4 regions of the Nitrospira sp. T9 genome follow, and region 1 is predicted to be linked to each of the others. Evidence: riboswitches for the same ligand, from Rfam matches in the RefSeq annotation. Region 1 holds a riboswitch; each other region holds the start of a gene.

What was found. A riboswitch is a leader RNA that binds a small molecule or an ion and turns the genes downstream of it on or off. The one in region 1 is predicted to bind cyclic di-GMP.
Region 2: another riboswitch for cyclic di-GMP. It lies ahead of ACTRXD_RS13585 (Ig-like domain-containing protein); the one in region 1 lies ahead of ACTRXD_RS08130 (Flp family type IVb pilin).
Region 3: another riboswitch for cyclic di-GMP. It lies ahead of ACTRXD_RS13580 (fibronectin type III domain-containing protein); the one in region 1 lies ahead of ACTRXD_RS08130 (Flp family type IVb pilin).
Region 4: another riboswitch for cyclic di-GMP. It lies ahead of ACTRXD_RS18655 (sigma-70 family RNA polymerase sigma factor); the one in region 1 lies ahead of ACTRXD_RS08130 (Flp family type IVb pilin).

What each region holds. Positions count from the first base shown of each region.
Region 1 covers NZ_JBQKUP010000032.1:283,090-290,991, reverse strand. Annotated here, with positions in the region: gene ACTRXD_RS08145 (TadG family pilus assembly protein) at 1-213, opposite strand, end outside; gene ACTRXD_RS08140 (TadE/TadG family type IV pilus assembly protein) at 265-690, opposite strand; gene ACTRXD_RS08135 (Flp family type IVb pilin) at 938-1,141, opposite strand; gene ACTRXD_RS08130 (Flp family type IVb pilin) at 1,298-1,468, opposite strand; cyclic di-GMP riboswitch class I at 1,564-1,644, opposite strand; gene ACTRXD_RS08125 (phosphatase PAP2 family protein) at 2,468-3,475, shown strand; gene ACTRXD_RS08120 (hypothetical protein) at 4,134-5,051, shown strand; gene ACTRXD_RS08115 (DUF362 domain-containing protein) at 5,077-6,108, shown strand; gene ybgF (tol-pal system protein YbgF) at 6,551-7,902, opposite strand, start outside.
Region 2 covers NZ_JBQKUP010000037.1:161,315-169,216, reverse strand. Annotated here, with positions in the region: gene ACTRXD_RS13605 (VOC family protein) at 1-484, opposite strand, end outside; gene amaB (L-piperidine-6-carboxylate dehydrogenase) at 500-2,020, opposite strand; gene ACTRXD_RS13595 (saccharopine dehydrogenase C-terminal domain-containing protein) at 2,057-3,163, opposite strand; gene ACTRXD_RS13590 (FG-GAP-like repeat-containing protein) at 3,883-5,124, shown strand; cyclic di-GMP riboswitch class I at 6,005-6,086, shown strand; gene ACTRXD_RS13585 (Ig-like domain-containing protein) at 6,155-7,902, shown strand, end outside.
Region 3 covers NZ_JBQKUP010000037.1:153,381-161,282, forward strand. Annotated here, with positions in the region: gene ACTRXD_RS13555 (sensor histidine kinase) at 1-1,197, opposite strand, end outside; gene ACTRXD_RS13560 (DUF488 domain-containing protein) at 2,250-2,597, opposite strand; partial or broken gene ACTRXD_RS13565 (DNA-3-methyladenine glycosylase I) at 2,667-3,245, opposite strand; gene ACTRXD_RS13570 (hypothetical protein) at 3,569-4,015, shown strand; gene ACTRXD_RS13575 (cupin domain-containing protein) at 4,133-4,498, opposite strand; gene ACTRXD_RS13580 (fibronectin type III domain-containing protein) at 5,261-6,451, opposite strand; cyclic di-GMP riboswitch class I at 6,518-6,599, opposite strand; gene ACTRXD_RS13585 (Ig-like domain-containing protein) at 7,397-7,902, opposite strand, start outside.
Region 4 covers NZ_JBQKUP010000041.1:411,818-419,719, forward strand. Annotated here, with positions in the region: gene ACTRXD_RS18635 (6-bladed beta-propeller) at 1-451, opposite strand, end outside; gene ACTRXD_RS18640 (cold shock domain-containing protein) at 723-944, opposite strand; gene ACTRXD_RS18645 (LptF/LptG family permease) at 1,273-2,358, shown strand; gene lptG (LPS export ABC transporter permease LptG) at 2,387-3,475, shown strand; cyclic di-GMP riboswitch class I at 3,777-3,867, shown strand; gene ACTRXD_RS18655 (sigma-70 family RNA polymerase sigma factor) at 3,954-4,832, shown strand; gene ACTRXD_RS18660 (cell wall hydrolase) at 4,833-5,402, opposite strand; gene ACTRXD_RS18665 (hypothetical protein) at 5,846-6,403, shown strand; gene trxA (thioredoxin) at 6,572-6,919, shown strand; gene recN (DNA repair protein RecN) at 6,945-7,902, shown strand, end outside.

The sequences.
Region 1 (7,902 bases):
AAGATAGGTCACACCCAATTGTCTCGCAGCGGCCAGCGCGGCGGCATCCGAGGCATTGTGCAATTCATTTTGTGTAAGTAAGGCATGCCCGACATCAATCGTCACGCCGGCCATGATACCCATTACGACCGCCATAAACGCCCCGTTGATAGCCGCAATGCCCCGTTGGTTCAAGAGCGGTGAGACAATAGACCATCGTTGTTTCTTCCGCATGTTTGTATCTCCATCACATTGAAGTTCTGATTGGGACATTTCTCCCTCGTCTTATTCCATCATCATGGTCACAGAGGCTTGCAGGTTAGGAGTCGAAATCGCAGGAATGAGTTTATCAATGACAAAATAATTCCAGGGGATGGTGGACACCACAGTTAACGGTTGTCCCTGTAGGCTTCCAACCCCATTGGCCACCACCGAGAGCCCGGATGGATCCACCCCTCCCGCGGTAAGAGAAGCCGTGATGGCTGCTTCGATTTCCGCCTGGCCATTGCCGGAAGCAAACAATGTCCCCTGGCGCGCTCCCACACGGGTCGCATTCACCAGGACTTCCTTAAACCACAACATGCGCCCAAAATCGATGGCCCCAAATGCAAGTGACGCAAGAATCGGTAGAATGAGGGCAAACTCTACAGCCGTCGAGCCGCGCTCGGATTGTCTTAAACTTGAAAATCGTTGACTTGGAGGTGTTTTCATAACACTTTTCCTCATCCGGCTAAATGGTTTTGAGGTATCGATCAGACCATGTCCACGCATGTTTAAATGGTGTCAGCCCTCCCCAGACATTTCTGATAGATCTCGTGTTGTGTCCCTCAAATACCATTCCACCTCCCCTTCCCCTTGAACTTCTCGAAAGATGAATGATTTCAGGTAGTGGATATTTCGAATGGTTCTTCGACAGGATGAGCATGAATGAATGAGAGAGCAGTTAGGGGAAACGCCACTAGCTCCCCAGAGCTCCTGCGATGATACCCATGGCCCCCTCGTACATATTCACGACGGCCGTTCCCATGGCGGCTTGAGCTGTCAACACCGTCATGCCGATGAGCGCTGCCATGAGACCATATTCAACCGCCGTGGCACCCTCCTCATCAACAAGAAGGTTTTTTATCCAGTGATGACAGTGATTCAGGAGAATCGTCTGCATGATGTTGTCCTCCCCTATCCCTTATCTGAATTTTCACATCTCTTCATTCATCAATACTGTACCCGCCCTTAAAAGTAGCCTTCGGCCGAAGTGCCGTTCCGGTGACCTGCCACCAGAACGGCACTGCCAGGCAATCCTGCAGAGGCGAGCCCTCTTTTAACTCGGAGCAACGGCCGTTGAAATGTTGGTGAACGTTGTACTGAGGGCAGTTCCGACCGCAGTCACAGCAGTCACAATCACCGCGGCGATCAAAGCCGCCAACAACCCATACTCAATCGCGGTGGCTCCCTCTTCATCATTCACGAAACGCATCACTTGGTTAACCATAGCGCATCTCCTTAACGGGCGAAGGTAAATACGTGCATTACGCCAGACTGCCCGGAATATTCTGACGCAGACGTTGCCCCTTGGCTCTCCGTGCCTTCGGCAACCCGGCTATCAGGGACCAACCCTGACCCGTGGTTTTGCGCCCACGCCTTACGACGTGTTCGCCGTTCTCGGGAAGGGGCACCCGACCGAATCCATGCTTCATAGTTATGCATAAATGTTCGTGGACCCAAGAAAGTTTTCCACCTCGCATTCTGTGGCTCCTCGTTTTCATGTTTCATTATCGACTTACCCAGAAAAAACTTGCCGATGTTTTTTGTTGAATATGTTTCATATTAGGTAAGGGTAGGATGGATTGCCTCCCTTTGTTGACCAAGGAGATCGAAATTGTTAAGAACAGCTTAAATTTTTGGATGGAATGCACATGAGAAAACGTATGGGGTGAGGAGTGAGACAAAAGGAAACAGGAGAAACGCGCCGTGAAACCTCAGACGGAATGTGAAGAGGGGCCGCTGACTTTTTCTTTGGTTAAGGGGATGAATGAGGATTTGGTACAAAGGAAACTTTGCCACATTATCAAGATAATGAGGGAATATACCGAAAAAGCCTTTGCCTGAAGGCTTAAAAGCCATTTGCATAAATGCCAAGTCCAATACACCATAGCCATTCCCGATGCCATTTCTGACTCCATCTCCAACTGGGTCCACCCAACTGGACCATGAGGTAGATTAGTTGAAAATTTTTACGGGTAACCGCTAGCCCTCCATACCTACTTTCTTAAGTTAAGCTCAAAAATCGGACCAACACATACACGGATGAAGACAATTCATATGAGATTCAGTGCAAACAAGTGGCAGGACTTCTGTTCATGATGAGGATTTCGAGGTCGATCAGGACAAGTTCGTTGAACCGTGCACAACAGTATAGACACTATTTTACGGCACGATCAGTACCTGCTCACAACTACATTGGCACAATTCGAATGCGAGGATATGCATAATGAGAGTGGGAAATTTTACCCTGTCTAAGCCTTTCCTATGGCCCGTCGAACGTTTTTTACGCAATACCATTTTCGTGCTGGCGGTCTTCGATCTGGCCATGATCCTTGTTCGCAATATTGGCTTCGATTGGTTTTCCTATACCCTTTTTTTTGCCTTGGGAATTTTCATGATTACCGTGGGGCTGTTCTACCGTTCAAGCGGACGTAGTGAGCGTATTTCTATGACATTGATGGCCACTGGGTTGCTTCTTCTGTTTACAATTGTGCTATCGATTTTCGGCTATTTGCTGCTCCCGCTTTGGCGAGAACCCATTGATCCGTTTCTGGTCCGGATCGATGCTTGGTTCGGGTATTCATGGCCAGACATTGTCCAATTTGCCGGTCGCCATCCATTTTTTAATGAATTGACGCGTTATGCCTATTTATCTTCTATACCGCAAATGGCATTTCTTTTTCTTATTTTAGGATTTGGAGGGAAACAAAAAGAACTCCATGTCTTCATTCTTTCAATAACCGCTTCAGGTCTGGCGACGCTTGGATTTTGGGCGCTGTTTCCAGCATTTGGCACAAGCGTGCTCTATGACATTTCCGGCACAATTGAGCAGGCGGCAAGACCGCTTGTTGGCTCGGCCTATGGTGCCGAATTATTGCGCCTAGGGGCTGAAGGGCCTAAATTCATTTCTCCAAGGGATATGGAAGGCCTGGTGGCCTTTCCCTCGTATCATACGATCATGGCCGTGTTGGCTATGTATTCAGCACGCACCACTCGCTGGTGGTTCCCCATACTGGTCGTCATCAATCTGTTCGTGTTCCCAGGAGTGCTTATCCATGGAGGGCATCACCTGATCGACGTATTCGGTGGTTTATTGACTGCCGGCTGCATCATTTACGTGGCAAGGCAGGTTGTGACTGGAAAGGAGATCCAGGCTGACGGAGTATTTGTCGACCCAGAACAAGAGATAACGTTCGTTAAAAGTTCCACAGACATGCCGGGATTACACCCGTAAGCCTAAATCCGATGACCCCGGCGGTATGGAGTTGACTCGTTTCGATAAGCATCGGGTGTGAAATGTTTTTTGATTGGCTACCGGTTCAGTACGCCATTGTTCAAAGCCCTGTGACCCGTCACCTTCTGAAAGCGGATGAATCTTGGTTTTCTCCTTTCATGCCACTTCTCCCACCGCACCGATTCTCACACCTACCTTCCGTCTTTCCGCCGCACTTGCACCGGAATCCACCCTGGAAGACAGATTGTCGGTTACCACCTTGCTAATCTGACCTATCCTTCAAAAACGTGAGACTCCGCGCCGTTGTGTGATTGCGTAGGGCGGATTAGGCTGTCTGCGGTTGTAACCCTACAGACGCATGGCGTGGGGACACGGCAGGCATGAGCCATATTTGTCGGTTTACTCTTTGCTCACCGGGCCTTCCGACGAGGTACCATTACCCCCACCCTTCCCCGGCCTCCTCGATATTTTTTTATCGGGAATCCATCGTTGAAGTTCTTCGGGTGGATTCATGCTCACTACCAGCGGGAATGACGGAAGGGACGTGAGGGTATGACCAAAGCGTGATCTGAAAATTTTCAAGGTTTCCTCGATTTAAACCGAACAACATGGAATATCGACCCTTAATCGCATTGCATGAGACCTGAATTTTTTTCTTATGATTCAAAAACCATTTCGTCATGCTCTTGAGCTTCTCCAATCCTGGCAACAACCAAACGGAGGGTTCCCCTATCATTCCGGGGAAGAGGCACGGCCGGACGCAACAGCCTGGGCCATTATCTCAATGTCCGCATATGAGTTCGATCCTGAAAGCTGTAACCGAGGAAGGGCATATTTAGCTTCACAACAGCCGGACGACGGACGCGTGAGCATTGCTCTCTCTCACCCAGAGGCATCTTGGCCAACACCACTCGCCATTTTCGCCTGGGAAAGCTTTCCCCAGTATCAAGAAGCGCAATCCCGGGCGGTCGACTATCTCATAGGGTTTACCGGCCGACATTTCCCTACCCCGGATCTTTCAATTATTGGGCACGACACCGCCATCCTGGGCTGGCCATGGATTGCCGACACCCATAGCTGGGTTGTACCGACTTCCCTCGCTCTGCTGGCCTTACAGGTGGTGGGATTGAGCACTCATCCTCGCGCCATTGCCGGGCAACAGATGCTCATCAACCGCCAACTAACAAACGGTGGATGGAATTTCGGCAGTACCACCGTGTTCAGGAGAGAGTTACATCCGCTCCCGGAGTGCTCCGCCATCGCTCTGCAAGCTCTGGCTGGCACCACCCCCATCCACGAGGTAAAACGAAGCCTTGACTATCTCTTACATGAACTCCCTCACCTCCGGACTCCCATTTCACTTGGGTGGGCCCTCCTGGGCTTGGGAGCCTGGGGGCTGAAACCCGCAAACACGGAGGGGCTGGCCAGGGCGAGTTTGCAACTGCAAGAACGGTATGGGCCCTATCCTCTTCCCTCTCTAGCCTTGCTCCTGTGCGCCGTGAAAGCCTCTCATGGTCTGCACTCGTTATTCAGATCTTTGCCCCAAGAAACGCCCGCTTCTTCTACTCGCAACTGACACTGAATAGGCAAGGAATATTTCGATGACCACCCCACCCACATACACAGAACAGCCAACGCTTTCCAGGAGGCAATTGCTGCAGGCCTGTTTGGTCGGAGGGGGATTAGCTGTTTCAGGGTTTTCTCTGCTTCATTGGTTAACGGGCCCCCGCTTGACCGCACAGACCTTCATCGGTCAAGCCAAAATGTACGAGGCTGATTTGGCAAACCTCATTCGCCAAGGGTTCCAAGAATTGGGGATCACCCCATTAGAGATCAAAGGAAAACGCATTTTGTTGAAACCGAATTTGGTTGAGCCACATCAATCGTTATCGCATATCAATACCCACCCTTTGGTCGTACGAGGAGCCGTCGAGGCGTTCCTTTCCCTGGGTGCGATGTCTGTCGTCGTGGCTGAAGGACCAGGCCATCGCCATGATACTCTTTTAGTCTTAGAGGAATCCGGCTTGGCAGATGTGCTGTACGAAGATCGCATCCCCTTTCAAGATCTGAATATAATGGAAGGGGTAGTTATGCCTAACCTGGGTGGTCAGACAAGGATGGCCTCATTGACCTTTCCTCGAATAGTCAAGGAGGTCGATTGGGTTGTCTCGCTGGCCAAGATGAAAACGCACCATTGGGCTGGTGCGACCCTGTCCATGAAAAATTTTTTTGGCGTGATGCCTGGAAATTATTATGGATGGCCGAAGAATGTGTTACACCAGGCTGGAATCCCGCAGTCCATTTTGGATATCAATGCGACGCTCAAGCCTCATTTCGCCATTGTCGACGGCATAATCGGAATGGAAGGGGATGGTCCGATAATGGGGACACCTGTCCAATCCGGAGTCCTGGTCATGGGAAGGAATCTTCCGGCCGTCGATGCTACCTGCTGCCGTATTATGGGAATTAATCCGGATAAAATCGAATACCTTCGAAAAGCCGACCAGTGGTTAGGTCCTATTCACGAATCGCTGATTGAACAACGGGGAGAATCTTGGCGAACAGTACACCGCCCTTTCGCCCTGGTCCCGGAGATCCCCGCCCACCAAGGCCTTCGTTCATCTCAGCTTTGAAAATCCAAGGATCTGTTGGCGCCTTCCTTCCGGCCTCCCATACCTCTCCCGTTACCCGACAAATTAGTGCTTTCATTCCGGCGCCTGGCCCTGAATATTCCGACCTCTCTTTCCCTCGTCCCCTCAGATCGGCATCAGAGGTCCATCCGAAAGAATATCCCCTCACTCTTTCCGTCATCTTACGATGGTCGACCGATAAACAATGTCGGGCTTGATGATCCGAGGGAACGAGCGTTGACCTTCCGCCTCACGTTTCTCACCTGCTGCCTCATGTCTTCTTCAAATGGATTCCAACCAACGGCTGGCCGGTATAGGTCAGGAACGATGCAGAGAGACTTCCTCCCCCGGAAAAGAACACCGAGGTTCGTTAGAACAGGTGACAAACCCAGATGAGACTCCAGGAGCCAACGAGAATAAAAACGACACTGGAAAAATTGGAAGTTTAGGAAGGATTATCGAGGAAGGCATTCACTTCTTGAAGACGACCATACGCCTTCCCGGCTTCTGGGCTTTGGGGATGGGTTCGTACAAGTTGTTGAAAGACTGACCGCGCCATGGGTAATTCGCGTAATTCCATATGCGAATAGGCGATTTTCAGTAGAGATGCCGGCACTTTATTGCTGGAAGGGTAAAAGGCAAATACTCGCTCAAATTCATCAATGGCTTCCTGAAACCGTCTTTCGCCGTAATAACATTCACCCAACCAATATTGGGCATTCGAGGCCAAAGGAGAGTCTGCAAACGTCCGCAAAAATGTCGAAAACCCCGTGGAAGCTTCGGCAAAGTTCCCCTGACGAAGTAGCGACATCGCCCGGTCGTATAGCACCTGAGCGTTTCGCGTATCGACATAACCGGAAGAACCCGCCTCTGATGTTCCTACCGGAGCCGGCAACGTTTTTGATAGTTGGGATGTGGGAGCATACGCGGCAACCGCCCCGGTCAAAACTGACCGAGAATTTTCCTTTGAGGATTGTGAGCCAGCCATCGCATCCGACCGAGGCGATAGTGGAGTGCGTTGAGAAAGGAAATCTCGGGTTACCCCTGCCCGCGCCGACGGTTCGAGGCTTTCGTGCATGTGAGCATTCGAGGAAAGGGGACTACCGGATTGTCCAGCCATGCGGGAAAGTTTTTGCTCGTGTTCATCCAATCGCCCCCCGAATGTGACACTGAATTTTTCTAACGTCCCTACCACCGACTGTATACTTCGCCGAACCTCTTCAAAATTCGCCTGAACTTGCTGCGCCTGGGCATCACGCTGTTGAGATTTGAGATCAAGTTGTTTGCGTAAATCCGCGAACTGCTGTTCCTGTTGGGTAACTTGTTGGCGAAGAGAAGATAGCACCTGTTGGTAATCCACTAACGAAGTCCGGAATTCGCCTAACTTACCTCCTTGCTCTGTCAGGAGTTGCTCTTCCCCTGCTAAACGATCTCGAAGTTGATGGACCAAAGGCTCGGATTGTTGAAGCTGGGTTTTGACTTCCTTCATATCTGCGTCATACCGCGCCATTTTTTTTGTTAATTCATTGACCTGGTTCTGATTGCTTTCAAGCCCTCCACGAACCTGGGAGAGGTCCGTCTCCTTTAAGGTAGCAACTTGGTCCATCACTTCGGCACGAGCATGCAGTAACTCCTGAATCTCAACCCGCTGTTTGGCAATAAGGGAATTCGCTTTCTCCAAGGCGTTATTGGCTTCACTCACGGCTTCCTGGAGTGATGTTTTGCTCTTATCCAACTGGGCAATCTTGGCGTCCAATTCCCGCTTGATTCGTACCACATCCGCCTGCTGAGCCACAC
Region 2 (7,902 bases), on a different contig from region 1:
GCTCGGGCACGGTAAAAATCTGCCGAAGATCTCCTCCCCGTTCCCCCACAATCTGTCCCGCAAACTGCACCCCTTTGGCGGTCAACCGTTCCATACTGGTTTCAATCTCCGCCACGCGCACGGCAATATGATGCAGGGTGCGATCCCCGAATTGCTTGACCCATCCGGGAATAATACTCGTCTTTCCCCGTTCATCCGCATACGCCTGATCAATAAATAAGGCGGGACATCCGGGTGCCCGGTAGACCTTGGCCCACCAGTCGTCATACTCCAACGTTTCAGAATAGGCATATCCCAATAACAGAAATTCCTCGGCCCGTGGATCAATCGACGACGTGCGCACGGTGATATGATCCACAAGCGGGAACAGCCCGATTCCAATCTCCTCCAACGCATCTTTGACAATCGCCGCCGCATGGTTTTTGGCAGCATATTCGTGAATGTATCGCGTAATCACCTGTTCGAGTTCGGAACCCTGATTCATTGCTCTCCTCCCTGGTTAGTCCACAGAAAATGTGATTCCTTGCGCCAGCGGCAGCTCCGTTCCCCAATTAATCGTATTGGTTTGCCGACGCATATACGCTTTCCAGGCATCAGAACCGGCCTCTCGCCCCCCGCCTGTTTCTTTCTCTCCGCCAAAGGCGCCTCCAATTTCCGCCCCCGAGGTGCCGATATTCACATTCGCAATCCCACAGTCGCTCCCTTGCCCCGACAAAAACTGCTCGGCATGCCGCACATGTAAGGTAAACAATGAGGACGACAACCCTTGTGGCGCTTGATTTTGAAGGGCAATCGCGTCGTCCAGGGTGGCATACGGCATGACATACAAAATCGGCCCAAATGTCTCCCGTTGCACCACCTTCCATTGATTCTCAGCACGTACGATCGTCGGCTCGACAAAAAACCCGGGACCCTCAATCACACCCCCACCACAGAGAATCTGTCCACCATCCTGTACCACTTCCTCAAGAGCAATTCGAAATTCCTCCAAAGCCCGCTCATCAATCAGCGGCCCCATCAACACCCCTTCATCCAACGGATTACCCACCCGGATTTGTTGATAGGCCCGGAGCAGACGTTCCACGACCTCCTCATACCGTGTCTCCTGCACAAACAACCGGCGGGTGGTCGTGCATCGCTGCCCGGCAGTGCCAACAGCTCCAAAAACAATGGCAGGTATGGTCAGATCCAAGTCCGCCGTTTCATCGACAATCACGGCATTGTTCCCGCTAAGCTCCAACAGGCTACGCCCTAGTCGTTGTCCCACGACTTTCGCAACCTTTTTCCCCACGGGCACAGAACCGGTAAATGAAATCAATGGCAAGCGTTCGTCAGCCACCATCGTCTGCGCCAATTCAACCTGGTCCGTAATGAACACGGAAAAAATCCCCGGAACACCTTGTTCCTCCATCACCTGGTTACAGACATGCTGAACGGCTAAAGCACAGAGTGCGGCCTTGGGGGAAGGTTTCCACACCACCGTATCGCCGGCGATGGCGGCCAGAAAGGCATTCCACGCCCATACGGCAACAGGAAAATTAAAGGCTGTGATCACCCCCACCACTCCGAGGGGATGCCACTGTTCGTACATCCGGTGTTGTGGCCGTTCGGAGTGCATGGACAGACCATACAACATGCGGGATTGCCCCACCGCAAAATCCGCCATATCGATCATCTCCTGCACTTCCCCGTCACCCTCAGCCTTAATCTTTCCTACCTCCATCGACACCAGGGACCCCAGCGCATCTTTTTTTGCGCGTAGGGCGTCACCGATCAACCGCACCACCTCCCCGCGCTTCGGAGCGGGAACCTGCCGCCACTCCCGATAAGCACGTTGCGATTCCTGAAGGAGGGCATCGTAATCCTCCCCGGAGCACCGGTTCACTTGAGCTAGAACCTGTCCCGTCGCGGGATTCACCGAATCCAGAAGGCCCTCGGTGGTCGTCGACATCCAACGCCCCTGGCCGGAACACGCGCCGGCATTTACCGCTTTTAACCCCAGTTCATGGAAGACATCCATCACGCGCTCCATTTCCTTTGACACACCATAGGACCATCACGAACACGAATCATCCGGTTGAAAATACCGCCCGAACCGGTTATCCAGGATTGAGGGCAGATCAAACGTCTCTTGGGTCACAAATCCCCGATACGTCCCTGAACGATTACAGACCAGGTCGACCACACTGCACATCCCGGCTGCCGTCGTCACCTGAATCGCAGACCACAATTTACCGGCAATCGTCTGCGGATAGATTTTCTGTACAAAATTTTCCTCATAGAGCTCTCCTTTTCGAAGACCCGTCACCGACGTATAGATCAGGACTACATCCTGCAAGGTCTTCGGCACGGCCTTTTCCAAAATACGCTTCAAGGTCTCACGATCATCATTGAGTTTAAGGTCATTCATCAACAGATGAATTTTTTCACAATGGCCGGGATAGCGCAGAGTCTTATAATTCATTGTCCTGACCTTGCCCGCATACGTATCCGCCAACGTACCCAGCCCACCCGAGGTATTAAAGGCCTCATATAACAATCCATCAATGGAAATGGTTTCGTATCCTTCGAGAGGCAACAACGGCACTTCCTGGCTATTCTCAATCCCATAGCACGTATTGCCGTATTCATTAATCAAGCCGTCCGTCGACCACGTCAGCGAATATTTCAACACATTGCTGGGATTCACCGGCAACGCCCCAACCCGCATTTTCACAATATCCACAGTCTCAAACCGGGTCATGAGTTCATGCGCGACAATGCTGATAAATCCCGGCGCCAACCCGCATTGCGGCACAAATGCCGAGGACGCTCCCTCACTCACCTCACGAATCTTCCTTGTAACTTCCACATCCTCGGTTAAATCAAAATAATGCGCCCCACACGCGCGAGCTTGCTCTCCGACCGACTGGTTGCAAAAATACGGGAGACAGGAAATAATGCCTTCCGGCCCGACATTATCGATAAACCGACCCAGGGCCTTAGCATCCTGGACATCGACAGATGACACCTGGAAATGGTCATGGGCGATTTCCTCCTTCATCCTGGCAACCACTTCCGGATCGACGTCTCCCAGCACCACTTCAAAGTCTCCACACTCCACCAGTAATGTGGCAATCAGCGATCCGATTTTGCCCCCACCAAGAATACACATTTTACCCATAGACATCCCTTTCTCAGAAAATCTTGCCTTCTTTTCTATTTTACTCCTTTTTGGCAGTCATGGTAGTGGCCTGAGGCTGATTAAAAATTTTTGTTTCCATCGTCTGTGATTCACGGATAAAACTGGAACATGTGGTTAGCCCATACAGCCCTTCGGAGTCTGGACAATCAGGCTACCCATATTCTTCTTCTGCCGCTCTTCATCAATCTGTATCAATTGCCACGGCAATTTAAGTAAGGTGGGAGGAGCACAATGGTGTCCAATAGATCTCCTGACGACTACCAGAAGGTTATCCTGAGAAGCCCGTTTTACAGTCTTTTCTCTACTCAACGTTTGCGATGGTCTGCATGAAAATAGTTATACATTAGCACCTAACTACATGTTTTACCCTATATCCTCTGTATGACATCTTGCTCTAAGATTTACCACTTTACTCATCAATAATTTTTTTGAACGAAAAATTGCACAACAAATTTCGCTAAACTTTCTCAGAAAATAACGCAGCCAATTTAGATGATTGAAGGAAAATACAGGGCCCATTCACCGGGAAGACCCATTTTTTCATAGATTTTTTTCCGAACCTGCATACCTACCGTGGCATTTGATCACAAAGCCAATAGTTAGGTGTGCATATTTGATCTCGTCCAGCTACCCTAAGGAGGGGGTAATACCTATGAAAGGGATTTGGATACCAATCCGAATACCACAAGGAACAGGGTATGACCCGACAAATATCCTCCCTGAGTTTTGCAGCCAGAATTACAGCCACCCTCGCCTTTTTTCTACTCGGAATAATCGCTAGCCCCGCCTTCTCTGCCTCTTCCATCCAACTATCCTGGATCGCGAGTCCGGAGTCGGACCTGATGGGATACTATGTATACATGGGCACATCGCAAAGGTCTTACCACATCACGAAAAATGCAGGACTCAACCCATCATATGTTTTCCAAAACCTGCCGGATGGGCTCACCTACTATTTTACGGTCACAGCCTATGATCAATCCGGAAACATCAGTGAAACCGCAGAGGAAGTGGCTATTGAACTTCTCGCACAAAACACAAACCCGAATCCACATGAGAATCAGGACATGAATGGGGACGGGAAGGCCGACCTGGTCTTTCGAAACACGAAAACCGGAGAGGTAGTCCTGTGGATGCTCAATGGCTCCAGCGGCACTGCCTCCGGCATTCTGGGCCAATTACCCACCGAATGGGCTTTGAGGGGAGCGGGCGATGTGAATGGGGACGGGAAGGCCGATCTCATTTGGCGCAATGACACGAGCGGCGCGGTGGCCATCTGGTTGATGAATGGCTTGACCATCACGTCCACGAGCTTTCTCGGCAGCGCGCCGACGGCTTGGGATATTCAGGCCGTCGGGGATCTCAACGGCGATGGCAAAGCCGACCTCGTCTGGCGCAACACCCTTGATGGCAACACAGCAATTTGGCTCATGAATGAAACCACAATTGCTTCCACTGGTTTTCCGGGGGGGGTCTCGTTAAGATGGCAGATCGCTGCGATGGGCGATGTGAATGGGGACGGGAAGGCCGATATTATTTGGCGCAATGACACGAACGGTGCGGTGGCCGTTTGGTTGATGAATGGCTTCACCATCACGTCCACGAGTTTCCCCGGTAGTGCACCGGCGGCTTGGGATATTCAAGCCAGCGGGGATCTCAACGGCGATGGCAAAGCCGACCTCGTCTGGCGAAATACCCTTGATGGCAACACTGCGATTTGGCTCATGAATGGAACCGCAATTGCCTCCTCAGGCTTCCCGGCGACTGTGCTGGCAACATGGCAGATAGCGGGAGCAGATGATGTGAATGGGGATGGCAAAACAGACGTCATCTGGCGCAACAACAGCAATGGAGCCGTGGCGGTATGGCTGATGAACGGCGTCAGCATAGGCTTCACGACCTTTCCCGGTGCGGCTTCCCCAGACTGGGAAATCCAGTAGGCGGAACAAAAATTCCCTGGACCACTCTTCTGAATGGTCTCATGGGCCGATATCAATAATCCCATTCAAAAAATTCTCCTCCTCCGTTTACCTAGGCCAAATAAATCTCTCCCCAATCTGGTAAAATTCTCTCGTCTCCAGCATGTTTTCCGCATAAACAAGATTCATCAATCTATCACTTCCTGGGCACCCAATGATTTCAAGCACCATGAGAGATTCCCATCGCTCCTCCATCCTGCATAATCATGATTATCGTGATTCGGCCGTTCAGCCAGTTACCCCTTCTGGCTGTTGGAAGCACCTCACCCACCTAGCGTAGCCTTCCCATGAAAGATGGCACACAGTTTTTTCATCACACGGAAAATGTACGCCGGAGTCACCACACTGTTGTGAGCGTATTGAAATCGGCAAACAGAATGGTTGCCAACACATCAATCCCTGGAGTACATAGCCTGGAGTCATGCCGATACGTGTCGTTCCTTAATTTTTCTTAGTCGCAGCTGCCAGCATTGTCCTTCATTCGGTCATTGCGAAACGTTCACCATTGCCGTATTGAACGAATCAAATTGTTAATAGATAAGGCAAAAGTTCATTACAGTAGGCATTGGACATGGTCTCCAGACAATTCACTGATAAGCGTGTCCTTGCCTCCCCCCTTTGCTAACCTTGTTTAATTTCCTTTTCTTCTTCCATGATCATTCAGTTCGATTTTTTTATATTCTCCGAATTTTCTCTGCATAGTTTTTTCACACTCCAATATTTTCGTCTCTAAAGTTTTTCCTTAGTTCTCCGAAATGTTCGGCAGACCGATTGGGGGTATAGATTACAATACAGGGAGACAGAGGATTAGAAAAAAAGTTGACCAATTCATGAAATCTTCTTCCCGAAACGGCACACCTACTGTGAAGTAGGGTCGCAAAGCCAGGAGTCAGGTCCCCACGCCTGACCGTCCGGCTACCGAAGGAAGGCATCATTTGCAGGGGGGAAGAGAGGATGAGGGCTTCGGTCCGAATACCACAAGGAGTAGAGTATGATCCGACGAACCACCCCCTTGGGTTTCAACATCACACATACGGCAGTCCTGACCCTGCTCCTCTCCGGTTTACTTATTAGCCCCGCCTATTCGGCTTCCTCTATCCAGCTAATCTGGGACGCAAATACCGAATCGGATTTAGCAGGATATAAAATTTATAAACGGACGTTACCTTCTCAAGATTTTGGACAACCCATATTTTCAGGATTTCCCAATAATCCATCCTCCCCCTCAACAACCGTTTCCGGGCTCAGTGGAGGCACAACCTATGGATTTATTGCGACCGCATTTGATACGGCAGGAAATGAAAGTACCCCCTCTACAGAAGCAACAATTACTATAACCACAAGTACACCGCCCGCAGATACGACCGCCCCGACGGTCACGCTGACAGCCCCCAGCGCGGGCACCGTCTCCGGCACGGTGAACGTCGGCGCCAGCGCCAGCGATAATGTCGGCGTCACCGGCGTCCAATTCCGCCTCCAGGGCGCAAACCTCGGCTCCGAAGATCCGAGCAGTCCCTACAGCACCAGCTGGAATACCACCACCGTGGCCAATGGTGCGTACACCCTCACGGCCATCGCCCGCGATGCTGCGGGCAATACGAAAACCTCAGGGGCAATTGTGGTCACCGTAAGCAATAACAGTACGCCGCCCCCACCCTCAGCATTCAGCATTTCGAATCTGGCCGTCGCCAGTGGGCAAGCGTATGTCGTGCCCACCTCCGGGCTCCAACCCGGGGGCACGGTGTATATAGACCGCGCCTTTACCTTTACGACCATCCCCGCCAGCCTGCAGGGAGCGGCATATATTCGAACTGCAAATGATGACAAAGCTGCCACCACGAGCGCTTTCCTCAGCTTTAGCGTCAATCAACCCGTCTCCGTGTCGGTCGCCCATGACGTGCGCATCACCCCGAAACCTTCGTGGTTGAGCACCTTTACGGATACCGGCACGAATCTGGTGACCACGGATACGACCCTCCGCCTGTTTGTGCGGTCCTTCCCGGCTGGTACCATTACCCTCGGGGGCAATGGTGGTGATGGATTAAGCATGTATTCTGTCATCGTGAAATCAGAGGGGGGTACTCCTGGTGACACCACTGCCCCCACGGTCACGCTGACCGCCCCCAGCGCGGGCACTGTCTCCGGCACGGTCACGGTCAGCGCCACCGCCGATGATAATGTCGGCGTCACGGGCGTCCAATTCCGCCTCCAGGGCGCCAACCTCGGCCCCGAAGATCCGAGCAGTCCCTACAGCACCAGCTGGAATACCACCACCGTGCCCAATGGCGCGTATACCCTCACGGCCATCGCTCGCGATGCTGCGGGCAATACGACCACCGCTGCCCCCCGCACGGTCATTGTGAGTAATTCCAGCACGCCGCCAACCTCACCCCAAAATCACGATCTGAATGGGGACGGCAAAGCCGACCTCGTCTGGCGAAACACAAAAACCGGCGACGTAGCCGGATGGCTGCTCAATGGTACAAACATCGCAGCCACGGGCTTTCTGGGTCAGTTGTCCAGGGAATGGGCCCTGAGTGGAGTGGGTGATCTGAATAGGGACGGCAAAGCCGACCTTGTCTGGCGCAATAGCGTCAACGGCGCAGTAGCCATCTGGCTGATGGACGGCTTGACCATCAATTCCACGGGCTTTCTCCGCACTGTCCCCACGAATTGGGACATTCAAGCCATCAAGGATATGGATGGTGATGGCAAAGCCGACCTCCTCTGGCGCAACAC
Region 3 (7,902 bases), on a different contig from region 1:
ATGGATTTCCACGTCTTTATCGAAATTCAGCAGGAAAAGCGTTTTGGCAATGATGTTCCCGACGTGACAGATCTGCGGAACAAAATCTTTGATATTTAACCGGGAGAGTTCAAGGAGATCGGAGACGAGCTCTTCCGCCTCGTATACGGCGGTGGTAATGCCGGTCAAGTACTCGCTTTGTTCGGAGGAAACCTTTGTAGACAAGTCTTCCAGCAGAAAATCCGCATAATTATGAATCGCTCTCAAGGGTGTTCGTAAATCGTGGGAAACGGCATAGTTATAGGCTTCCAGTTCCTGATTCTGGTTGGCTAGTCGTTGATTTAAGCGTTTGAGCTCAGCTTCGTGTTGTTTTCTGGCTGAAATGTCTACGACTGAACTGAGCACCATGAAGCCGTCCGGCGTGCTGATGGGGTTCAGGCCGATTTCTACGGGAAATTCACTTCCGTCTTTACGTCGGGCAAAGAGATCCCGTCCGGCTCCCATGGCCCGGGTGCTTGGGTTTTCCAGAAATGCCACGCGATGTCGGGCATGATCCTGCTGAAATCTTTTGGGAACGAGAGTGTCGATGGATTGTCCGATTAATTCATGTTGTGAATACCCAAAGAGAGTTTCAATTAATTTGTTGGCCAAGACCACGTTTCCGAGATGGTTAACAATCAACATGCCACTTGGAAAGGCATCAACAAACACGCGTAGCCGATGCTCCCTGTCTTCCAAATCATTTTTGGTCAGCTTCAAATCCTCGAGGAGAACAGACATCGTTTGGTTTTGCTCTTTGAGTTCCTTGGTCTGCAAGCCATATTTGACTTCGAGATCTTCCTTGACCGTCTGAAGGTCCTGTCGGGAAGCGATATTTTTTAAGGTCATATATCCAGTTACCAAAACGCAAAGAGTCGATAGGGAGCGATTAATAACCGCTGTTTCATATCCTAGCTTTGAAATAGAGCCCCAATAGCCGAGAAAAATAAAAAATATTGCGCCGATTATCGCGATTTTTGTGGTCCAGGGATGATTGAGGGGGAAAGTGGCCACGACAACCAGAATGTACAGACTGCCCATACCGATCCCAAGAGGGGTCAGGCAATCCACCACAAAGATCCCCAGTGCCAACCCCACAATGAGAGCCCTCTGAAGGTTTGGCTGTGGCTGTTCGGCTGTTAGGATGGGAACCCCCATGGTCAGAGATTTGAATGACATGTTATCGACTCGCTTTTTCCATTGGTCCATACAATGAATGAGTCATAACAGGAAGCCCGGGAAGATTCGATGCACGGGGGAAATTGATTTCAGGGGATCGCGTTATCCGGACTGCCGGAGCTGGATCTGATGGCAGCCTGAACCCTCCGAATTTTATCGGTGGAGGTAGTCTATGGCACAGAAATTGGACGAAACGGTTCATGCTCCGGCGCACCACATGGCCATAATGTGGAGTCCTCACGCAGGACTCGTTTTGGTCAAAAGATGAACACCAATATCCTTCGACCTTTGGTTAATGATGACTTAAGGAAATGCCGAATGCGCACCTGAGAAAAATGATTGTTCTATCAAGCCGACTTTTGAGTAGAATGTTGAATTTGCCGTTCCATTGGCAAATCCTCGATCATGATGCTCCTTCCCGTGAACATTGGGATCGAACTTGTGCCATCTCTCGACATGATAAAAATAAGGCAGGATGAATGGGAATGAAGAATAATTTAAAATAATGCGAAATAGTAACGATTTTTTTTATTATTCGCAAGGAAAATGCTTTCAATTTAAGAAGGTTAACTTCAAAAAATTTTCTTATGGAAGTTCCTTAAAACAGGAGTCGTGAACGGTGCTAAGCCCTCTGGGTTTGATCCTTCCGAAATCGGTACGGACGTGTTTACGAAGAGTGAATTGAGAGATCAACATCACTGGTCCGGGTGGGTTCTTCCAATAAATCACCCTCTGCCAAAAGGCCTGATTGTTTTTGTGGTGCCATTTCGTGGCGAAAAGGGCGAGTAGCAGCAGAGCCTGCCAGGATCGAAAGGGGATTCTCCCGGCAGGGGTTGAATTCCATAATGGTTTAACAATATTTGAACGAAGGCCGTATTGGACCAGAAACGCGTATCGCCGACGTTATGCCCCATGTCATTGCCACGATTTGAATTGTTGGTAAGAGACATTCGCTAAACCGGCCACACAGGCGATTCCGCATCCTGTGAGATCCTCCTGAAGAACCGCTTTCATGTGGATTGATCCAAAAGGCATGGAAGGATACAGTCCCCTCATCTAAAATGATGAGCGAGATAGACTTTCAGGGCGACCGCATGATTGTATTTCTCGTTCTTGGCCCCAAAAAGAATAGTCACCGGACTATATCGGGCTCGTTGCCAAAGGTCCTCAACGGCATTGATATTCTGATCAAGCTCGGTGAAATACCGTGTCTGAAATTCTTGCCATCGGGCCGGGTCATGCCTGAACCAGCTACGCAGTCTTGTTGACGGGGCAAGATCTTTTTGCCACAGATTGACGCAAGCCGCTTCTTTTGAAAGTCCACGTGGCCACAGCCGATCAATGAGAATCCGACATCCGTCATCCGGGGCAGGGGCGTCGTATACTCGTTTGATCCTGATGGTGGAGGGGGCTGCTGTTCGGGAATGGCTTGTTTCTTGAAAAGTGGTCTGCGCGGAATGGTTTGAGGGATGTCGAAAGCAATCCGTGGTATGGTCATTGACCAATCCGGCCGCTTGCATGTGTGCGTAGATCACGGTACTCCCCACAAATTTAAACCCTCGCTTCTTGAGATCTTTTGAGAGGGCCTCGCTCTGAGAAGTGGTGGCTGGAACTTGTGCCATTTCATTCCAGTAATTGATGATTGGGGCCCCTCCCACAAAGTCCCAGATGTACTGATCAAAAGATCCGAACGCTTCCTGAATTGTGAGAAACGCTTTGGCGTTTGTGATGGCCGATTCAATTTTAAGACGATTCCGAATGATCCCTGTATCTTGAAGAAGCGCCGCTTTTTTTCTGGAATCGAAGCGTGCGACCTTTTCGGGATCGAATCCGGCAAAGGCGCGACGATACCCTTCACGACGAAGGAGAATCGTAGACCAGGATAAGCCGGCCTGTGCTCCTTCCAATGTCAGCATTTCAAAGTGGCGGTGGTCTTCGTGGACAGGGATTCCCCATTCTTCATCATGATAGGGAATGAAGTGTGGTTTGGTGCCTACCCATCCGCAGCGGGTAGGCTCCTTCCCTAGGATGGTGGTTGTGCGTCCCATGTAAAATCACTGGCTTTCTGCGGAAGAACCTATTTGTGTGCCCTGGTCTTAAACCATGAAAACCTCTGTGCAAGGGGAACCAGGTGAAGGCTACGAATTCCTGAACAGGGTGTCAATGGATCTTTCGTGACTTCATTGCGCTTCAGTTCATCAGTGTGAAGGTCTCTCGTTTGTAGGGCTACGTGAAGCCATGATAAAATACGGCATGCCTTCAATTGGAGGGGGATATGAATACGTTTATGATGCAGTTCCCGCCAAAGTCCTTCCGGTTAATCCGTTGGATCATATGCCTGCTAATCTCTGGAGTAGGGGTAGGTGTGACTATGAGCAATCCTCATGCCTTTGCAGAAGCCACCAATGTTCCCTGGGAATGTTCCGGATATTCTGGAGATGCTCAAGCCCGATGCGTGACCACGTTGATGGAGCTTCAGCAAGAAAAGATCGATACCTTGGCAAAACAATTGAAGGCCCAGGAGGGGATAGTCAACCAGCTCAAAGAGAAAGTGGATCGTCAGGAAGCGTTAGCCCTGAGCCAAGTTCAGACCTCTAAGCAGAATTCCCGGTATCGGCCGCCTTATGTTTTCCCCTACGCGTACTCCTATGGTTCTCACTCTGGCTATGCCCGGTTGCCACCTAAGGGCTTTTACCTCAATTCTCCATGGGGATATTCACGCTATTACGGCCATAGTCCCGGATATTGGGGATATGGGCCTCCTGCAATAGGGTTTGGGTTCAGGTTTGGAGGAGGCCATCGTCATAACAACCGATAAGCATTGCACTAACATCTTTAGCCTCTTTTGGATATCTCCAATTGCCACGCCCGTGGACGGATTATTAGCCGGCGGTTAGGACTGGCTCTCTGTTGGGTGCTTTCATGGAAACCTGTTTCAATCCAAATCGCGATGCACGGTCTCCGGGGAAAAGGCCTGGGTACACACCGCGATATACTCAGCTCCCTCCGGGCCCGGGGTGCTGTATCGCACCCATTCATTGCGATAGGCGATGACCGCCTGACCGGCATTTACCTCAATCACCCCTTCTTTCGTTTCCACCCGCAATTGACCTGACAGGACCAGGGTATATTCATCGAACTCCGGCGTCTGGCCGGGCTCTTCCCATCCGGAAGGACTGTTCATCCGCGCAATGCTGATCTGATCTGTGCCGGAATTGACCCGTCCGATAAATTCATCGATGAGTTTGGGTTTATTCCCTGCAGGTTTAATTCTTGTGGGTTGCTCGATCAGTTTAGCCATCCTGTTTCATTGACCTCCTGTTGGTGTTTTGAAGGGCGCATCGACCGGGGACTTCGCTCGTCAAATTTTATCCCAAGCTTAATGGCCTGTCATCGTAATTGCTATTGAAGTTTCCATATGGCGACCGAAAATCTAAATCAGGCCGGAACAATAAAATGATGGGTGCCGCGGGGTTGAGGAAATTAACGTAAAGCCGTCACATCTCTCTCTCCCATAGTGGAAACGGTAAACCACGATAGAATGCTTACGACAATCTCTCAAGAAAAATTTTTGAAGTCATTTTATAAGTGATAACAAATAGTCCGGCCGGTTCCAAATTTAGAATAGCCTCAGATACCATCTGGCAGCAAGGAAAAGGTCGGGGTCGCATTCGGAATTGCCTAATTTAGACAATTGGAATCTGTCTTGGACGAAAGGAATTTGTTGGAGTGGGTGTGCCGCGTGGGGGGCGGGGCAGGAATAAAAATACTAATGGGGGATTGCCGGGTTTTTTCAAGTGAGGGGAGTAATTTTTTTGAGCGACATTCAGTGTGCGGTGGCCGTTTGGATGTCTAACTAAATTATTGCCTACCATCGGTGCAGAGACATTCGGTTCTTAACCCCGGTTAAAGTCCCTTCTGGCATTCCGGGTCGGACACCTCAATTTTGAATTCCCCGGAATGCTCCTCGGCTACGGTCAACAGTCTTGTTTCGTGTCACCCCCAAATATCTCGGATAATTTTTACTCATGCACGCCATCCAGGGAATGGAGAAGCGTGTGAGTTATCTCGTTCGTCTTTGTCTTTTCACATTTCTAAAGTCTTTACCAGAGCTGACCCTAGAACCCTTTGTGAAATTAGCCTGAACGGTCCTGTTTCCCGTTAATGTTAATGAACATGTCGCAGTCCCGGTACAGCTGCCGGACCATCCCGAAAATGTCCAACCATTTCTTGGGTTAGGGGTCAAGGTCACCACGGTTTGATTTGGGTAGTTGGTTGAGCACTTTCGTCTTGGGCAATTAATTCCGCCAGGAGTCGAAAGGACGGATCCACTCCCGCTGACGAACACCTCCAGTTGAGCCATTACTTGGGGAGTAGTGAGCTGCAGGGGGGGCGACCATGCGGATCCATTGCCGTTGGCATCCCGCGCCTTCACGGTATAGTAATAGGAATTGCCCGGACTGATCGTTTTATCCACAAAGGCATTGGTGGTGGGTTGCCCGATGACTACATTATTTCGGGCCACATCATATCCGGTCACGCCGACATTATCGGTTGAGGCTGTCCATGAAAAGGCCACTTGGGTGCCTGATATTGAAGTCAACGTGAGATTTTGGGGCACGGACGGCGAGATCATATCTTGTGGTGGGACGAGTGGGATCGATACGGAAAGTGGACTAGACGATGCGGATACATTCCCGCCGGCATCCCGGGCTTTGACGGTATAGAGGTAAGTCATGCCCGGACTGATTGTTTTATCCACAAAGGCATTGGTGGTAGATTGCCCGATGGCCACATTGTTCCGGGCCACATCATATCCGGTTACGCCGACATTGTCGGTTGAAGCTGTCCATGAAAAGACCACTTGGGTGCCTGATGTTGAAGTCAATGTGAGATTTCCAGGTGTTGTCGGCATGATGATATCGGGAATTTTCACACTCACCTCTTCCGAGGGTAGACTTTCGTTGTTCGTCTGATCATATGCCGTGACTGTAAAATAATAGGTGATTCCCTGCGACAAGTTCTGGAACACATATGAAGGGTTGAGTCCGATATTTTTTGTGGTGTTATAGGTCCCCTGGGATGTTCCCATGTACACATTGTATCCCTTTAAATCCGGTTCCGGACTTGCGTCCCAGCTTAGTTGGACTGAAGATGCTGAGAATGCGGGGCTGGCGAATAATCCGATGAACAGGAATGCAAGACCTGCAACCGTTCTGTTGGCGAAATTCCAGGGGATCATAGGGGGGACCATAGTCGACTCCTTGTGGTATTCGGACCGAAGTCCTCATCCTCTCCTCCCCCTGCCAATGATGCTTCCTTTGGTAGCCGGACGATCAGGCGTGGGGACCTGACTCCTGGCTTTGCGACCCTACTTCACAATAGGTGTGCCGTTTCGGGAAGAGGATTTCATGAATTGGCGGACTTTCTTTTGCCGTCTGTTGCTCTGGTTTGTACCTCAGACCTCCAAACGGTCTGCCGAACTATATCGGGTCTGTAAAGAAAAACTTTAGGGATAGCAGCGATATGGATGTTCAAAAAACTTATGAAAGAAAAATCTATAAACCAACGGCAGGAAAACGTGATTGATGCAAAGAAATGAACTCGTTACTGAGCTTTTTGTATCTCTTTGGCATGAAAATTTGATGATAAGAATGCGAGCATTGGGAACAAGAACACGACAAATGCTAAGTAGGATTCTGGTCTGTGAATGTGGTGTGATCTCTATTTGGAAAGAAATGACCTCATTTTTCCTTTCGACTAATAGCGAAATGTGGAATCGCCCAGGGAGAGGATTTCTCCTTCATACTTTCTGGTTGCCATCAGGTATCTCTATTGGCAAAACGAGGAAATACATTCACATCAATATTTGCATCCTGGCATCCTATCAAAGAAATAGGCATGCCTTGCTGATCGCTTTCTGCTAAAGGCTGGAATGAATGACACGGTTGAGGGAGGATTAGTTTCCAGTTTTCCATGTCGTGTTTCATAAAATGGAAGAGACTTTCCGTTTGTTGGTTGTATGAGGGCCTAACATGATGGTTTGTCCGTATGGCAGTTGCCTTTACATTTTGATTGACGGGTCAGCTGAGGTTAAGGTCTCGCCTCGTCCTCCGGATGGCAAATTTTCAGACATCCATTCATCAGGTTGTGCCCGAGGTCTTATGTCGTTACCATTCTTGTGTTTGTAATATTAGTGCTACTGAATTTCCCAGTCTGTGGAAGTGGCTCCGGGAAAGCCGGTGGATGTGATGGCCAAACCGTTCATCAGCCAAACTGCCACTCCTCCATTGCTGCGGTTGCGCCAAATGATATCGGCTTTTCCGTCACCATCCACATCGTTTGCTCCCGACATCTGCCATGCCACCGACACTGTCCCAGGAAAGCCGGAAGAGGCTATCGCCGTTCCATTCATGAGCCATATGGCGGTATTGCCGTCTGTAGTGTTACGCCAGACGAGGTCGGCTTTGCCATCGCCATTGGCATCTCCAATGGCTTGAATTCCCCAAACCGTCGGGGCGCTCCCTGGAAATCCGGTGGAAGTGATGGTCAAGCCGTTCATCAGCCAGATGGCCACTGTGCTGCTGGTGTCATGACGCCAAATGACATCGGCTTTACCATCCCCATTCACATCTCCCACTCCGGCAATCTGCCACCCTAACGAGACACCTGCCGGAAATCCTGTCGAAGCAATCGCCGTCCCAT
Region 4 (7,902 bases), on a different contig from region 1:
GCGAAGGAATGGACATTACCTCTTCGGATAATAGACTTTCACCCTCTTCCGTGACCACAGAAATGGCATAGTGATAACAAAAGTTATTGGCTAGGTCGTTATGTTCGTAAGGAGAGATCGCTCCCTCAATGCAATTGGCTTTTTCTTTGGTTATCCCAACTTTTGGGATGAAATCCTCTTGGCCTGCGACTGGCCTGGTTAGTTCGTTGGGCTTAATTTGAACGCCTTTGGTGGTCATGAAGTAAACGTTGTAATACAGGGCTTCTGGGACAGGATCCCAAGTCAGGGTAATTCGCGTGTGATCAGGATTAGCGCGTAGGTTTGCTGGTGCCTGTGGAATATTGGCATCCTCGTTTTTGCCTGCTCCCCAGTCCTCCACTCCACTTTCTACGGTCACAGTCTTTCGATAGAGCGGATTTCCATAAAATAAAACATCGAAAAGTTTTGTCATGCTGTTCCCCTGAAACTGATGAGGCAGTTGTGTGAAATTTGTAATTTATGCAATAAATTCAAATACTTACGGCAAAGTCTACCAGGAGAAAAAGAGGGAAGTCAAGGAAAGTCCCAGCAAGCTATTTACCTCTTAGACTTCTTTGACAACAAGTCAAAGACGAGGAATTCAAGATTATTCCGTTGAAGAAAAGTTGAGATCTAATGTCCCAAAAAATTCACCCTTTCGTTATCAGCAAATAATGGCGAGAATGCGACAGAGATTTACCACTTTAAGATGGTTGGCCGATTCCTGATTTTGTGACGTTTGCAGCCTGTGGACCCTTTGCTCCCTCTACCAAGTCAAATTCTACCGATTCCCCCTCTTTTAAAGACTTAAAGCCGTCTTCTTGAAGTGCGGAATAATGGACAAACACATCCTGTCCACCTTCAACTTGAATGAAGCCAAAACCTTTTCGATCATTAAACCATTTTACCGTTCCCTTACTTCTCATGATGGCCCTCCCCATTAGAGTACTTGTGGATATATATTTCAAAAAAGTTGTGCGTGTTTAAAAAGATAAAAAGAAAAGCCGAAAAAGGAGTCAATTCCTCTCTCGGCTTCACGGCGTAATATTCTTCTCACTTCTTTACCCATTACAAAAACGTAGAGGATGTAGCACAGTTTGCAGAATCTGTCAATAAATGACAGGAGGAAATTCATTCCCTACTATTCGCCTATAGGCTAATTATTTCGGATATTTGATTGAAAACGAAAAAAGGGGCCATGCTAATCAGCCAACATATTTCATCACTTTCCACTTATTTGAATTGTCCAAAACCTTGATCAGACTCCTCGATCGGTACATTTTTTTTGAGTTGCTTTCCCCATTTTTGACCAGCCTGACCGGATTGTGTTTCATCATTTTTACCAAGGAAATGCTACGGCTGGTGGATTTAGTGGTATCCCGAGGAATTAGTTTAGCGGGCTTGGGGTCTATTGTGCTGCATTTGCTTCCTTCCTTTTTAGTCCTAACCTTACCAATTGCCTGCTTGATTGCTTCAATTTCGGCATTTAATCGCCTATCGTTTGACAATGAGATCATGGCCATTCGTGCTGCGGGGGTCAGTTTCTGGCGAATCAATCTTCCTGTGGTGGTTTTTTCCGGCATCGTATTCCTTTTAACGGTATATCTTTCTCAATGGGGCCAGCCTTGGGCCAAGGTGTCATTGAAGACTTTGGCTCTGAGCGTCATCGAAGATGAGTTGACTCTTGCGGTTGATTCGGGAGTGTTTAATGAACCGATCCCCGGACTCATGGTGTATGTGCCACACTCGGGGAATGCTTCTGGCGATAAGGGAATCTTTATTTCGGACCAACGCAATCCGGAGCAACCCTTGATAATTGTGGCGGAGAATTTTCACATGTTGAAACAAAGCGAACGTCAGCAGTTTGGCATTCGATTGTTTAAGGGTGCCATTCATCAAATTCCCAAAGATTCCAATAGTTTTCATCGGGTTATCTTTGATACCTATGATTTGTGGCTTTCTTCGCCTTTTACCTCCGTGAAAGATAAGACAAAACGGAAAACCTACCAAAACCTCACTCAGCAATTGGAGGAATCAGGTGGAACGGACGCAGGAGCCCTTCGTCGATTGGTAGAGTTTCATAAAGACACCGCCTTTCCGGTCGCCACCTTTGTGTTGGGGTTATTGGGCGTCCCGGTGGGGATTGTGTCGAAGCGGTCCGGGAAAGCTGGAGGGTTTGCGATTGGGGTTCTCGTGGTTATCGGATTTTATTTATTAAATGTATTGGGAGAGTTTCTTGTGACGACGTTGGTGATCTCTCCGTTTTTCGGTGCGTGGATGCCTAACATTATCCTGGCCTTCTTTACAGGGTTCCTTCTATTTCAAGCAGGAAAACAATGATCCAGAGTTCTTTCAAACAAGTTAGATCATGAAAAAAATTTCTTGGTATGTATTTGGGAAATTTAGTCGCGTCTTCGTAATGTGTCTTGTTACCGTGCTGACGATTTATCTTGTCGTGGATTTTTTTGAAAAATTGAGAAAGTTTTTGAAATATGATGCAGACCTAAGCGTTATTTTAAGCTTTTTTGTCTATCGAATTCCCGAAATTGCTTTTCTCTTAGCCCCGCTAGCGGCTCTAATGGCATCAATTTTGACGGTTTGTGGGCTTAATCGGACTCGTGAAATCACGGCGATGCGCAGTTGCGGATTAAGTTTTTATCAAATTGCCATTCCCTTTTTTGTCTTTGGCGGGTTTGTGAGTGTCGTGGGTTTGAGTTTGACGGCCGTGTTGATTCCTTTGGCCAATATTAAAGCTGAATTTATTCAATCTGTTTTAATCCAAAATAAACCAGAACCCCTCTTACTTACTCCGGAACGTTTATGGCTTCGGGTGGGACGCAATCACCTTATGCGAATTGATTCGGTGACAGAAGATGGGTTTCGTTTGAATGGTATTCACCAATACACACTTGATGATGGCTTCAGTCTCAAAAGCATTCTTGAAGGAGAATGGGCAACTTTTGTCGCTGAGGAATGGATAATGGAGCATGCGATTGAGCGAACATTTCCGGCTAAAGAACGCCTGCAAGTGAATGTTATACCACGGCAGACGTTGCCTCTCTCTCTCACGCCTGATGATTTTCAGAATTGGCTGGCTCAGTCTCCAGAACATATGTCCTTGTATCAATTGCATGACTATATTCAAAGGTTAATAGAAGATGGTCATAGTCCTCATCGTTTTTTAACTGATTATTGGTCTCGAATTGCATATTCTCTCGTTCCTCTGGTGATGATCCTGTTAGGGATCTCGGTGAGTCTCCGCGGAAGTGGTGTGCGTGAGGTTGGAATAGCTAAAGGGCTTGGGCAAACTCTGGCAATTGGGTTTTTTTTCTGGGCGGCGCATTCAGTAGGCATTGTTTTAGGACGCAATGGAGCGGTATTACCGATCATTGGCAGTTGGATTGCCACAGTCATGTTTTTGATCATCGGAATTAATCTTTTTTTGAGGCTAAAATGAAGGATCCACGATTGTCATGAAGGGCACTGGAAGGAATGTGTGATTGAGATTTGACCATCTGTTCCTGATCCGTATTCGTATTGGTTTTTGATGCTGTGCAATGTATGAATTTGTTAAATTTTCTCATAAACACGCAAGGGATTTTCTTAATTCCCCTTGACTCGGATCCGATAACATTTCAATAGAGATAGAGGTCGAAGAGTAGGGGAGAATCCGAAGACCCAAGACAGACAGTTAATCGGGGAAATCTCAAAAACCCACCACTTACAAGAGGTTGTAATTATCGAATAACGAATTCAACAGGTGACAAGGGCAAACTATCCGTGAGGGTAGGGCGCAAAGCCAAGAAACCCTGAGAACGTTGTTGTTTCAGGGTTCGTCTGGTTACCGAACTGTGTTGGTAGGTCCATGCGTTCGTTCATGCGCCCATTCTCTGGAATTAGGCGCTTTTTTTTGGTCACCCTGGAAAGGCCAAAATATGGACGAAGACGCACAACATTTTACAAAGACAGCAGTTGGTATCAAAGAACTCAACTCGTCTCACCCCGGTTCGGGTAGTCCTGACCAAGCAGAACATACGGAGGCACAGGGCCAGCTCGATCAGGAGCATGTTACTCGGATTTTATTAGAGTTTCTCCCGACCATTCGTCGGATGGCTGGAATTATGGCGTTCAGGAATCCCTTTTCCTTGGATGTCGAGGATTTGACGAGCGCAGGGGCTATGGGCTTGTTGTCGGCGTTGAAGCGCTATGATCCAACACGGGATATTAAATTTCGCACATTTGCCGAATATCGTATTCGTGGCATGATGTTAGATGAAATTCGGTCAATGGATTGGGTTCCTCGGTCTGTTCGATCTCGCCGAGATCAAGTACGACAAATAGTTGAAGAGCATCTTCAGAAAAATGGGGTGCCACCGACTGCACAGGAATTGGCAACGCTGTTGGGCGTACCTATTGAGGAAATAGAAGGAGTGGGCGGGTGTGATCCTCGTTTAATTAGTCTGGATGAGCCGGTTGGGCAGGGAGAAGATGAATGCACCCTCCGTGATGTTTTGCCGGACGTCAACCATCTGGACCCTTTTGTGGCCTGTGCGGATGCAGAAATGAAAGCGGCATTGTCAGCGGCGCTCCAGACATTATCGGCACGCCAGCAAGAGGTGCTTCAATCGTATTATCATGCCGGATTGACGATGAAAGAAATTGGTCGGCAAATGGGTCTGACCGAGTCTGGCGTCTGTCGGGTACATTCCGGTGCCATTCGACATCTACGCATAGAGTTAAAACGTATTGAGGATGGAGGGGGCAGCGCGCCTCGACCCAGGAATTTACGAAAAACGCCCGTTGTCCGCGACTAATTAAATGGTTTGCTTATTGAAAAATTCGTGTCCGCCAATTTTTGCCACTTTACGGTTGAACTGAGCCCACCGGGGAGTTTTGACCAGTTGGGGATTATAAAACAGTACCGCCCCATCCACCACCTTCCGCCCGTCTTGTACAACCTTCCAGGCTAACAAACTATCTTGCATGATTCGATTTGTTTGATCAAAATCTACTTCTTCTGGATTACGTCCAATCCATGGTTCAAACTGTTTGGCACGAAGAACCGTGCCCTTGACCGTGCCGTCGCTGTGGTATTTGAGAGCCATTCGGTTCCGAATGACGGCCGCGACAGCTAACTTTCCAGCAAAACTTTCCCCACCGGCTTCCAGATAGATGGTTAGGGCGGCTAAAATGTCGTCGCTGTGGCTGGATTCCTGCCCATGGATTACTTTTAGATGCAATGGTGATACAGGCGAAGAATACGAAAGAACCGATGCCGTATCGGCCGAATTTACGGGTGTTGGTGAGACGGGGAGTAAGCATATGGACAAGGTTTCTACGCCGATGATGAGGATACATGACAACAATGTTTGGTTTCGTTTCATTTTATCCCTTTAAATCTTTGTGGGTTTAAAATTTTTACGCATTAATTTTATGTTTAGATATTGAGGAGTCAGGTTCAATAAAATTCTTCTTGGACACGGTCTTCCGCAAAGTACATGCCATTGACGTTTTAGACTGGTCAATGGAATGTGTTTTTAGGAGTCTTGTGTTGTAGGGAAGGGTTTGGTGTTAGACTTTTTGTGTTTTCATAAGTAACAAGTGGCCGTTACCTACCATTGTGTCGTGGTTCGGGACATCAAAGATTAGGCCACACGTTTTATAATTTAATAGTGATTGAAAACAGGGTGATTTCGAGATTCTCGTACTGATCAAAAATCTGACAATCTTAAAAATGGGTTAAGTGAATCGTCGAAAAGTATGGAGAAAGAACAGAGAATCTATCGAGAATGATGTCTGTTGCGCGATTTTAGTGATGGAGGGGAACATGAGCATTTCGTCGGTGAGCGAACGAGTAAGGGAAATGATATGTCTCGGAGTGGGAGTAATTCTTCTGGGTACGTTACCGCTTTCCAATGGTTGGGCTCAGTCAGATCAGGTACCTGTCCTGCCTATTCAACCTCTTGCGCACGCTAAAGTGTATTTGATGGCCGGAGATTACCGTCGAGCAGTAGGGGCTTGCCAGGAAAATATTGACCGCAATCCCTCGGTTGAAGCATACGTGTATTTGGCCTATGTCTATGAGGCAATTGATGGCTATTTAGGATCATTAGCCATGCAGGAGGATTATGTGAAAGTGGAGCAATTAGCGCTGAATTTGACCGCACGGGATATTCTCGATCTCATTGATCCGCCAAATGTCATGCCTCGTATGGCCCAAGAACTCATTCATGAAGGCATTCGTCAACAATTTGATGTGACCGCAGCAATGGCCAATCGGTTGAGCCGGACGCGGACGGATGAATTATGGGCACAACAAACCCGTTGGCGTGAATTGAACCCTGATTCATGGTGGACCGGTACCCCGGATGAATGGCAGTGGTGAATGCTATCCCTGCCTTGCCTGGGAGTGAGGAGGTCAAACAGATCACACAGGGTGCAATGCTACTGAGTCAGTTAATCGTATATGAGTGAGTTGACAGTCCGACAAGAGCGGTTTTAGGATGCCAAGACAATCTGGACATTTTGTCGTATTTATCCAAGGAGGCAGTCAGTGTCTGAATTAGTGGCCAAAGCCGATGCAACGAATTGGGATGGGGAAGTACTGAAAGCTTCAGAGGTGGTGATGGTGGATTTCTGGGCAGTTTGGTGTGGACCCTGTCAAATGGTGGCCCCAATCGTCGATGAGCTTGCACAGGAATATCAAGGCAAACTCAAAGTCATGAAGCTCAACACCGATGATGCTCCAGAAGTTGCGGGAAAATATCAAATCATGAGTATCCCAAGTATTCTCTTCTTCAAGGGTGGCCAAGTTGTCGAAAAAATTGTTGGTGCAAGACCGAAGCAACAATTCAAACAAGTCATTGACTCGCTCCTGGCTCAATCCACTTCCCCTGCCTGATCAGCGGGACCGATGACTCGGTGTTATGCTGACCGAGCTGCGTATTTCCAACTTTGCCCTCATCGATCGACTCCATTTGGAATTTTCCCCTGGGTTTCTTGTCTTGACGGGGGAGACCGGGGCTGGAAAATCTCTTCTCATTGATGCTCTGGTGTTAATCACCGGGGGACGAGCCTCTGCGGAGCATATTCGGTTTGGTGCCGAGGAAGCTCTGCTAGAAGCCTGTTTTGTCATCCCACCGACCCATCCTCTTTCGAGCAGGTTGCAAGGGGATGGATACCTCCTGCCCGACCAACAGGACATTATCGTTCGTCGGATGTTATCCCGGTCGGGAAGGAATCGCAATTTCCTCAATGGGCAACTCGCCCCTCTTCAAACGATTCAAGACATCGGTCCTCAGTTGGTAGATATCCATGGTCAACATGATCAGCAATCATTGCTCTCCCCTAAGACCCAGCTCAAATTGCTGGATGCGTTTGGGAATCTTGAAGATGTCGTCGGATCCTATCAGGAGATGCACCGAGAATGGGTCGAGAAAAAGGCGGCTTTGGATGAATATGTGGTCAGGTTACGGGATCAAACCAATAGGCAGGATATCCTTCAATATCAATATGATGAGCTGGTCAAAATGCAGTTGCAGTCTGGAGAAGAAGAGACTCTCAGCCAGGAATATCATCGGTTGAAACATAGCGGTCGATTAGGAGAATTATCGAATCAAGCCTTTACGGCCTTACATGAAGGCGAGCGATCGGTTCTGGATCATCTGGGTGAGGTGACTGAGTGGGTACAAGAGCTTGCAAAAATTGATGCGCAAGGTGAATCGTGGGTCCCGTTGTTGGAAGTAGCGAATATGTCGTTGCGGGAAGTGACCGATAACCTTCGGGATTACAGGACTGGGATCGAGTATGATCCGGAGAGAATGGATCTGATTGATAGTCGGTTGGCCGGTCTTCAGCGGCTGAAAAAGAAATATGGAAAGCCGA